3 regions of the Bradyrhizobium sp. CB2312 genome follow, and region 3 is predicted to be linked to each of the others. Evidence: predicted binding sites of a transcription regulator. Region 3 holds the regulator's gene; each other region holds the start of a gene.

The links. The regulator LexA, encoded in region 3, represses DNA repair genes until DNA is damaged. The targets are predictions, from matches to a motif close to TGTTCNNNNTGTGTTCNG.
Region 1: rmuC (DNA recombination protein RmuC) is a predicted target of LexA. The motif match lies at 971-988, and genes of this name have one in related genera.
Region 2: ruvC (crossover junction endodeoxyribonuclease RuvC) is a predicted target of LexA. The motif match lies at 1,302-1,319, and genes of this name have one in related genera.

Annotation. Positions count from the first base shown of each region.
Region 1 is NZ_CP121668.1:795,137-797,401, reverse strand. Features, by position in the region: gene fmt (methionyl-tRNA formyltransferase) at 1-127, opposite strand, end outside; gene def (peptide deformylase) at 321-848, opposite strand; gene rmuC (DNA recombination protein RmuC) at 1,020-2,219, shown strand.
Region 2 is NZ_CP121668.1:8,999,521-9,001,785, forward strand. Features, by position in the region: gene ruvB (Holliday junction branch migration DNA helicase RuvB) at 1-133, opposite strand, end outside; gene ruvA (Holliday junction branch migration protein RuvA) at 130-747, opposite strand; gene ruvC (crossover junction endodeoxyribonuclease RuvC) at 744-1,271, opposite strand; gene QA642_RS42940 (YebC/PmpR family DNA-binding transcriptional regulator) at 1,498-2,244, opposite strand.
Region 3 is NZ_CP121668.1:4,839,516-4,841,780, reverse strand. Features, by position in the region: gene glp (gephyrin-like molybdotransferase Glp) at 1-952, shown strand, start outside; gene lexA (transcriptional repressor LexA) at 1,129-1,830, shown strand; gene QA642_RS23765 (hypothetical protein) at 2,027-2,239, shown strand.

The DNA.
Region 1 (2,265 bases), 4.0 Mb from region 3:
CGCGACGCCCGCCGGGTTTCGGCGCACGGGTGCAAACGGCCACGATCTCGTGGCCGTGCGCGACCAGCTCGAGCAGCGTCGGCACGGAGAAATCGGGCGTGCCCATGAAGATCAGACGGAGGGGCATCAACAGAACTCGCTGCGTTCCCTCCCCCCTTGCGGGGGAGGGCTAGGGAGAGGGGTGCCACACGACGCGCTCTCTCTGCTTGAGCGCGGATTGGTTCTCGTCCCCGTTAGAACTTTTGCTGGGCTACCCCTCTCCCCCGCCCTCCCCCGCAAGGGGGGAGGGAGCGCACCGAGGGTGGGGCGGCTCCGATGACTCACTCCCCCGCGCGCTTGGCGGCTTTCTCGAATTTCTTGATGACGCGGTCGCGCTTGAGCTTCGACAAATAGTCGACGAACAGCACGCCGTTGAGATGATCGATCTCATGCTGGATGCAGGTGGCGTAGAGGCCTTCGGCATCCTCTTCGTGCAGCTTGCCGTCGAGATCGGTGAAACGCACCCGCACCTTCGCAGGGCGCTCGACCTCCTCGTAATATTCGGGAATCGAGAGGCAGCCTTCCTCGTAAATGGACAGCTCCTCGGACGAGGCGATGATCTCGGGGTTGATGAACACGCGCGGCTCCGGCTTGGTCTCGCCGTCCGGGTTGGGCTTGGCGAGGTCCATGGTGATCAGCCGCAGCGGCTGCGCGACCTGGATCGCCGCAAGCCCGATGCCGGGCGCGTCGTACATGGTCTCGAACATGTCGTCGGCAAGCTTGCGGATCTCCGGCGTGACCTTCTCGATCGGCTTGGAGACCAGGCGCAGCTGCTTGTCGGGCAGAATGATGATTTCTCGTAGAGCCATGGCGGCGATTTAAGCCGCGCGCCGGATGCGGTCAATGCGGCCAGGAACCCGGTTCACGCTCCGCTCACGATAAAGCTTCAGGTTTCGTTAACCATAAAACTTAAGGGTTTCTTTACCGAAAACGTTCCCCCTTCGTTCGCGACCGGACGCGAATCGGATAGAAGGGCTGGCATGAACGAGATCATTTTCATGGCCGGCGACTGGCCGGTGCGCACCATCGATGCGCTGATCGGCTTCGGCGCGCTGGTCCTCATCCTGCTGGTTGTGATTGCGGTCGTGATCGCGCGCTCGGGACGGCGCGGCGCGGAACTCGCGATGGCCCACGCGATCCGGGCCGACGAGCTCGAGGAGCGCCTCGCCCAGGTGCTGCACGCCCAAGCTGAAGCCTCCGGCCGGGTCGATGCCATGACCCAGGCGCTGGCCGGCCGCCAGGCCGAGATGGCGCGGGCGGTCAACGAGCGGCTGGATTCGGTGACCCACCGCGTCGGCCAGTCCATGGAACATTCGACCCGCAACACCATGGAGAGCCTGCGCGCGCTGCACGAGCGGCTCGGCATCATCGACAACGCGCACAAGAACCTCACCGACCTCACCACGCAGGTGACGACCTTGCGCGATGTCCTCGCCAACAAGCAGTCGCGCGGCGCCTTCGGCCAGGCGCGGATGGAGGCGATCGTCCAGGACGGCCTTCCCAAAGGCTCCTACGAGTTCCAGTTCACGCTCTCGACCGGCAAGCGGCCCGACTGTGTCGTGTTCCTGCCCGACCAGCGTCCGCTCTGCATCGATGCCAAATTTCCGCTGGAAGCGATGACGGCGCTGCACGACGCCCGCACCGACGAGGAGCGGCGCGTCGCCACGCAGCGGCTGCGCGGCGACGTGATGAAGCATGTCAGCGACATCGCCGAAAAATATCTCGTCGCCGGCGAGACCCAGGAGATGGCGTTGATGTTCGTGCCGTCGGAATCGGTCTATGCGGAAATCCATGACGGTTTCGACGACGTGATCCAGAAGGCCTATCGCGCCCGCGTAGTGCTGGTGTCGCCCTCGCTCCTGATGCTGGCGATCCAGGTGATGCAGCAGATCATGAAGGACGCGCGCATGCGCGATGCCGCCGACCAGATCCGCACCGAGGTGATCAAGCTCGGCGACGATCTGGGACGTCTCAGGGATCGCGTGCTGAAGCTGCAAAAGCATTTTGCCGACGTGAACGAGGACGTCCGCCAAGTGCTGATTTCCGCCGACAAGATCGAGAAACGTGCCGGGCGGATCGAGGAGCTCGATTTCAGCAAGAGCGATGCGCCGGAAGGCCCGCGGCTGGTGGCGACGGGCGCGGGCGAGCTGTTTCCGCGGAAGCTCCAGGCGGGGGAGTGATTCTAGGACAATGTCATGCCCCGCGAAGGCGGGGCATCCAGTACGC
Region 2 (2,265 bases), 4.2 Mb from region 3:
AGATCGAGAGGTTCTTGCGCGCCTGCTGCTGGCCGACGAAGTCGGACAGCGATTGCGGTCGCAGCGCAGTGTCGCCGACATCGTCGCTGCGGCGCTCGGGCGAGACCATGCGATTGGCCTTGGGGTCGCTCACTTCGCGAGCTCCTTCAGGCCGAGGCGAATGAGCTGCGCGGTCTCGGCGCCTTCACCCGCGCTGCGCGAGGCTGACGCGATGGCCGCGGCGGCCTGCGGCTGGCCATAACCCAGATTGACCAGGGCGGAGATCGCATCCGCAACGGGGCGCGGCGCGCGCTGGTCGTCGACGGCACCGGCAAGATGAACCACGGCCGGATCGACATTGGCAAAGGCCGGCGCCTTGTCCTTCAATTCGGTGACGATGCGCTCGGCGACCTTGGGTCCGACGCCGGGCGTACGCGCCACCGCGGCCTTGTCGCGCAGCGCAATGGCGTTGGCGAGATCGGCCGGCACCAACGTGCCGAGCACCGCGAGCGCGACCTTGGCGCCGACGCCCTGCACGGTCTGGAGCAGGCGAAACCACTCGCGCTCCTGATCGGTGCGGAAGCCGAACAGTTTTATCTGGTCCTCGCGGACATAGGTCTCGATCGACAGCACGGCGGCTTCGCCGGGCGAGGGCAGATGCTGCAGCGTGCGCGACGAGCAGTGCACCTGATAGCCGACGCCGCCGACGTCGAGAATCACAAAATCCTCGCCGTAGGAATCGATCAGGCCCTTGAGCTTGCCGATCATAACCCCGCCACCTTCAGCCTGAGCGCCGTGCTTTGGCGGTGGTGGGCGTGGGTGATCGCGATGGCGAGCGCGTCGGCGGCGTCCGCGGACGGCGGCTCGGCTTTCGGCAGCAATATCTTCAGCATCATCGCGATCTGTTGCTTGTCGGCGTGACCGGCGCCGACCACGGTCTTCTTGACCTGGTTCGGCGCGTATTCGGCGACAGAGATGCCGAACATTGCGGGCGCCAGCATGGCGACGCCGCGGGCCTGGCCGAGCTTCAGTGTCGCGACGCCGTCCTTGTTTACAAAGGTCTGCTCGACCGCTGCTTCCATCGGCTGGTGGCTGGACAGGACGGAAGCGAGCTCCTCGTGGATCGCGAGCAGTCGGCTCGACAGCGGCAAATCGTCCGGCGGTTCCACCGAACCGCAGGCGACGTAGATCAAACGATTGCCCTCAGCCTCGATCACGCCCCAGCCGGTGCGGCGCAGGCCGGGGTCGATGCCGATGATGCGAACGGGGCCACGAATCGGGAGCGCGGTCATGGGCCAGTGATAGCGGCTGGCTGCGATGGGGGAAACAGAAACAGAACGGAAGTAACAGGGGAAAGGCAGATGGTCGGATGGCATCCGCCCTGCATTCCGCAATCATACCCCGCGAAAGCGGGGTATCCAGTACGCCGCGGCCTATCCGTACCCCTCAGGCGTCTCGGAGTACTGGATCGCCCGCTTTCGCGGGCGATGACAGCGGTGGATGAGGCTACCGGACGGCCTACCCGCCCATCTTCGCCATCAGCGCGTCCGACACCTCGAAATTGGCATAGACGTTCTGGACGTCGTCGTGCTCGTTGAGCAGGTCCATCAGCTTGAGCAGCTTCTCGCCGGTCTCGTCGTCGACGGCGACCGTGTTCTGCGGCTTCCAGATCAGCGCGGCCTTGCGCGGCTCGCCGAACTTGGCCTCCAGCGCCTTGGCGACGTCGCGATAGCTCTCGGTCGAGGCGTAGATCTCGTGGCCGCCTTCGCCGGAGACGACGTCGTCGGCGCCGGCCTCGATCGCGGCATCGAGCACCGCGTCGTCATCGGCGACGCTGCGGTCGTACTCGATGATGCCGGTGCGGTCGAACATGAAGGAGACCGAGCCGGTTTCGCCGAGATTGCCGCCCGACTTGGTGAAGAAGGAGCGGATGTCGGAGGCGGCGCGGTTGCGGTTGTCGGTCAGCGCCTCGACGATGACGGCGACACCGCCCGGGCCGTAGCCCTCGTAGCGGATCTCGTCATAGTTCTCGCCGTCGCTGCCGAGCGCCTTCTTGATGGCGCGCTCGATATTGTCCTTCGGCATGTTCTCCTGCCGCGCGGCGATCACGGCGGCGCGCAGGCGCGGGTTCATGTTCGGGTCAGGCGTGCCGAGCTTGGCGGCGACGGTGATTTCGCGCGCCAGCTTGCCGAACAGCTTCGACTTCTGCGCATCCTGCCGCCCCTTGCGGTGCATGATGTTCTTGAATTGGGAATGTCCGGCCATGCGTGGTCTCGTAAAGGAATC
Region 3 (2,265 bases):
CGCCGGCGAAGCCGTGCGGATCTTCACCGGCGGCGTCGTTCCCGACGGGGCCGACGCAGTCGTGATCCAGGAGGACACGGTTGCGGATGGGAGGCGCATCACGATCAAGGAAACGGCCGTGACGGGGCGACACATCCGCCCGGCCGGCGTCGATTTCCGCGCGGGCGACGTGCTGCTGCGCAAGGGTATCCGGCTGACCGAGCGCGACCTCGCGCTCGCCGCCGGCATGAATCACCCGCTTCTGCCCGTCCGCCGCCGCCCGAAAGTCGCGATTCTCGCCACCGGCGACGAGCTGGTGATGCCGGGCACCACGCCTGGCCCCGGCCAGATCGTCTATTCCAACGGTTACGCCCTGCACGCGCTCGCCCGCAGTGAGGGCGCCGATACCGTCGATCTCGGTGTTGCCGCTGATACCCTGGACGCCACCACCGCGGGCATCCGCCGCGCCCGCGAGAGCGGCGCCGACATCCTGATCACCACCGGCGGCGCCTCGGTCGGCGACCACGATCTGGTCCAGCAAGCGCTGAAGGCCGAGGGCATCGCGATGACGTTCTGGAAGATCGCGATGCGGCCCGGCAAGCCGATGATGCATGGACACCTGGCGGCGATGCGCGTGATCGGCCTGCCCGGCAACCCCGTGTCATCCTATGTGTGTGCCTTCCTGTTCATGGTGCCTCTGATTCGCGCGCTGTCGGGCCGTTCCGTGATTCACCATCGCCGCGAGCGCGCGGTGCTCGGCCGCGATGTCGGCGCCAACGACCAGCGCGAGGATTATCTGCGCGCCCGCCTGGAGACGCGCGACGACGGCACGTTGATCGCCCTTCCCGTCAATCACCAGGATTCCTCGCTGCTTGCGAATCTCGCTGCGGCACAGGCACTTCTCGTGCGCGCGCCGTTCGCGCCGAAGGCCGAAGCCGGCACACCTTGCGAGGTGCTGCGCCTGCCGGTCTGAACGCGCAGGCCACACGCGTGGCGCGAACTTTGTCGCGTTCACGGTAAATTAAGCAGTTGCGGAACATGTATCGAACATATAGTGTCCGTTCATGATTTGTTTCGAGCATGCAGCGACTTATCGCTGAATTCATCGTCTCGGAATCGAACGACATCAACCGGGGGATTTTGGTCGAGATGTTAACGCGCAAACAGTACGAGCTCCTGCGGTTCATCAGCGAGCGACTGAAGGAAAGCGGCGTGCCGCCATCCTTCGACGAGATGAAGGACGCGCTCGACCTGCGCTCGAAATCAGGCATCCATCGCCTGATCACCGCGCTCGAGGAGCGCGGCTTCATCCGCCGCCTGCCCAACCGCGCCCGCGCCATCGAGGTGATCAAGCTGCCTGAGCTGCAGGCCGCCGCCGGCAATCGTCGCGGCTTCACGCCGAGCGTCATCGAGGGCAACCTCGGCAAGGTCCGCACGACCTCCAGCCCGCCCGCGGACGAGGGCGAGCGTCCCGTCGCGGTGCCCGTGATGGGCCGTATCGCGGCCGGCACGCCGATCGAGGCGTTGCAGACCCGCAGCCACACCATTAGCGTCCCGCCCGACATGCTCGGCTCTGGCGAGCACTACGCGCTCGAAGTGCGCGGCGATTCCATGGTGGAAGCCGGCATACTCGACGGCGACATGGCGCTGATCCAGCGCAACGAGAGCGCCGACACCGGCGACATCGTGGTGGCGCTGATCGACGACGAGGAAGCGACCTTGAAGCGCTTCCGCCGCCGCGGCGCCTCGATCGCGCTCGAGCCCGCCAATGCGGCCTATGAGGTACGCATCCTGCCGCCGAACCGGGTCAAGATTCAGGGCAAGCTGATCGGGCTTTATCGGAAGTACTGATACCGGAAGTACTGAGCGCGCTGTCCGCGCGCTTCGATCGGCATCGCCGACCAGAGATCGGAGCGGATGATTGTCCGCTCGCGCTGGATAGTCTTTCTGGTTTCGCGCAGATTATCCGGCCCCTCCCCCGGCGCTACATCCTCGCCACGCCGCACGAAGCAGCACGGCTTCGGCTGCGAAGGTTCGAGGAGACCTCATGCGCAAGATCATCCTGAGCACAGTAGCCGCGGTGCTGGTCGCAGCATCAGCGTCGCAAGCCGTTGCCGCACCATCGCACCGCCATGTCCGCAAGGACGTGGCCAAGGAGACTGCAATGAGCGAGCAAGTCCGAAACGCGCGCAATGCGCTGACGCAACCGTCACAAGCGGTCTGGCCATATTCCGGCTGGTCGGCGCCGGCTGGCCGCTGACACCCCCACCGAATGCACGAAAGCAG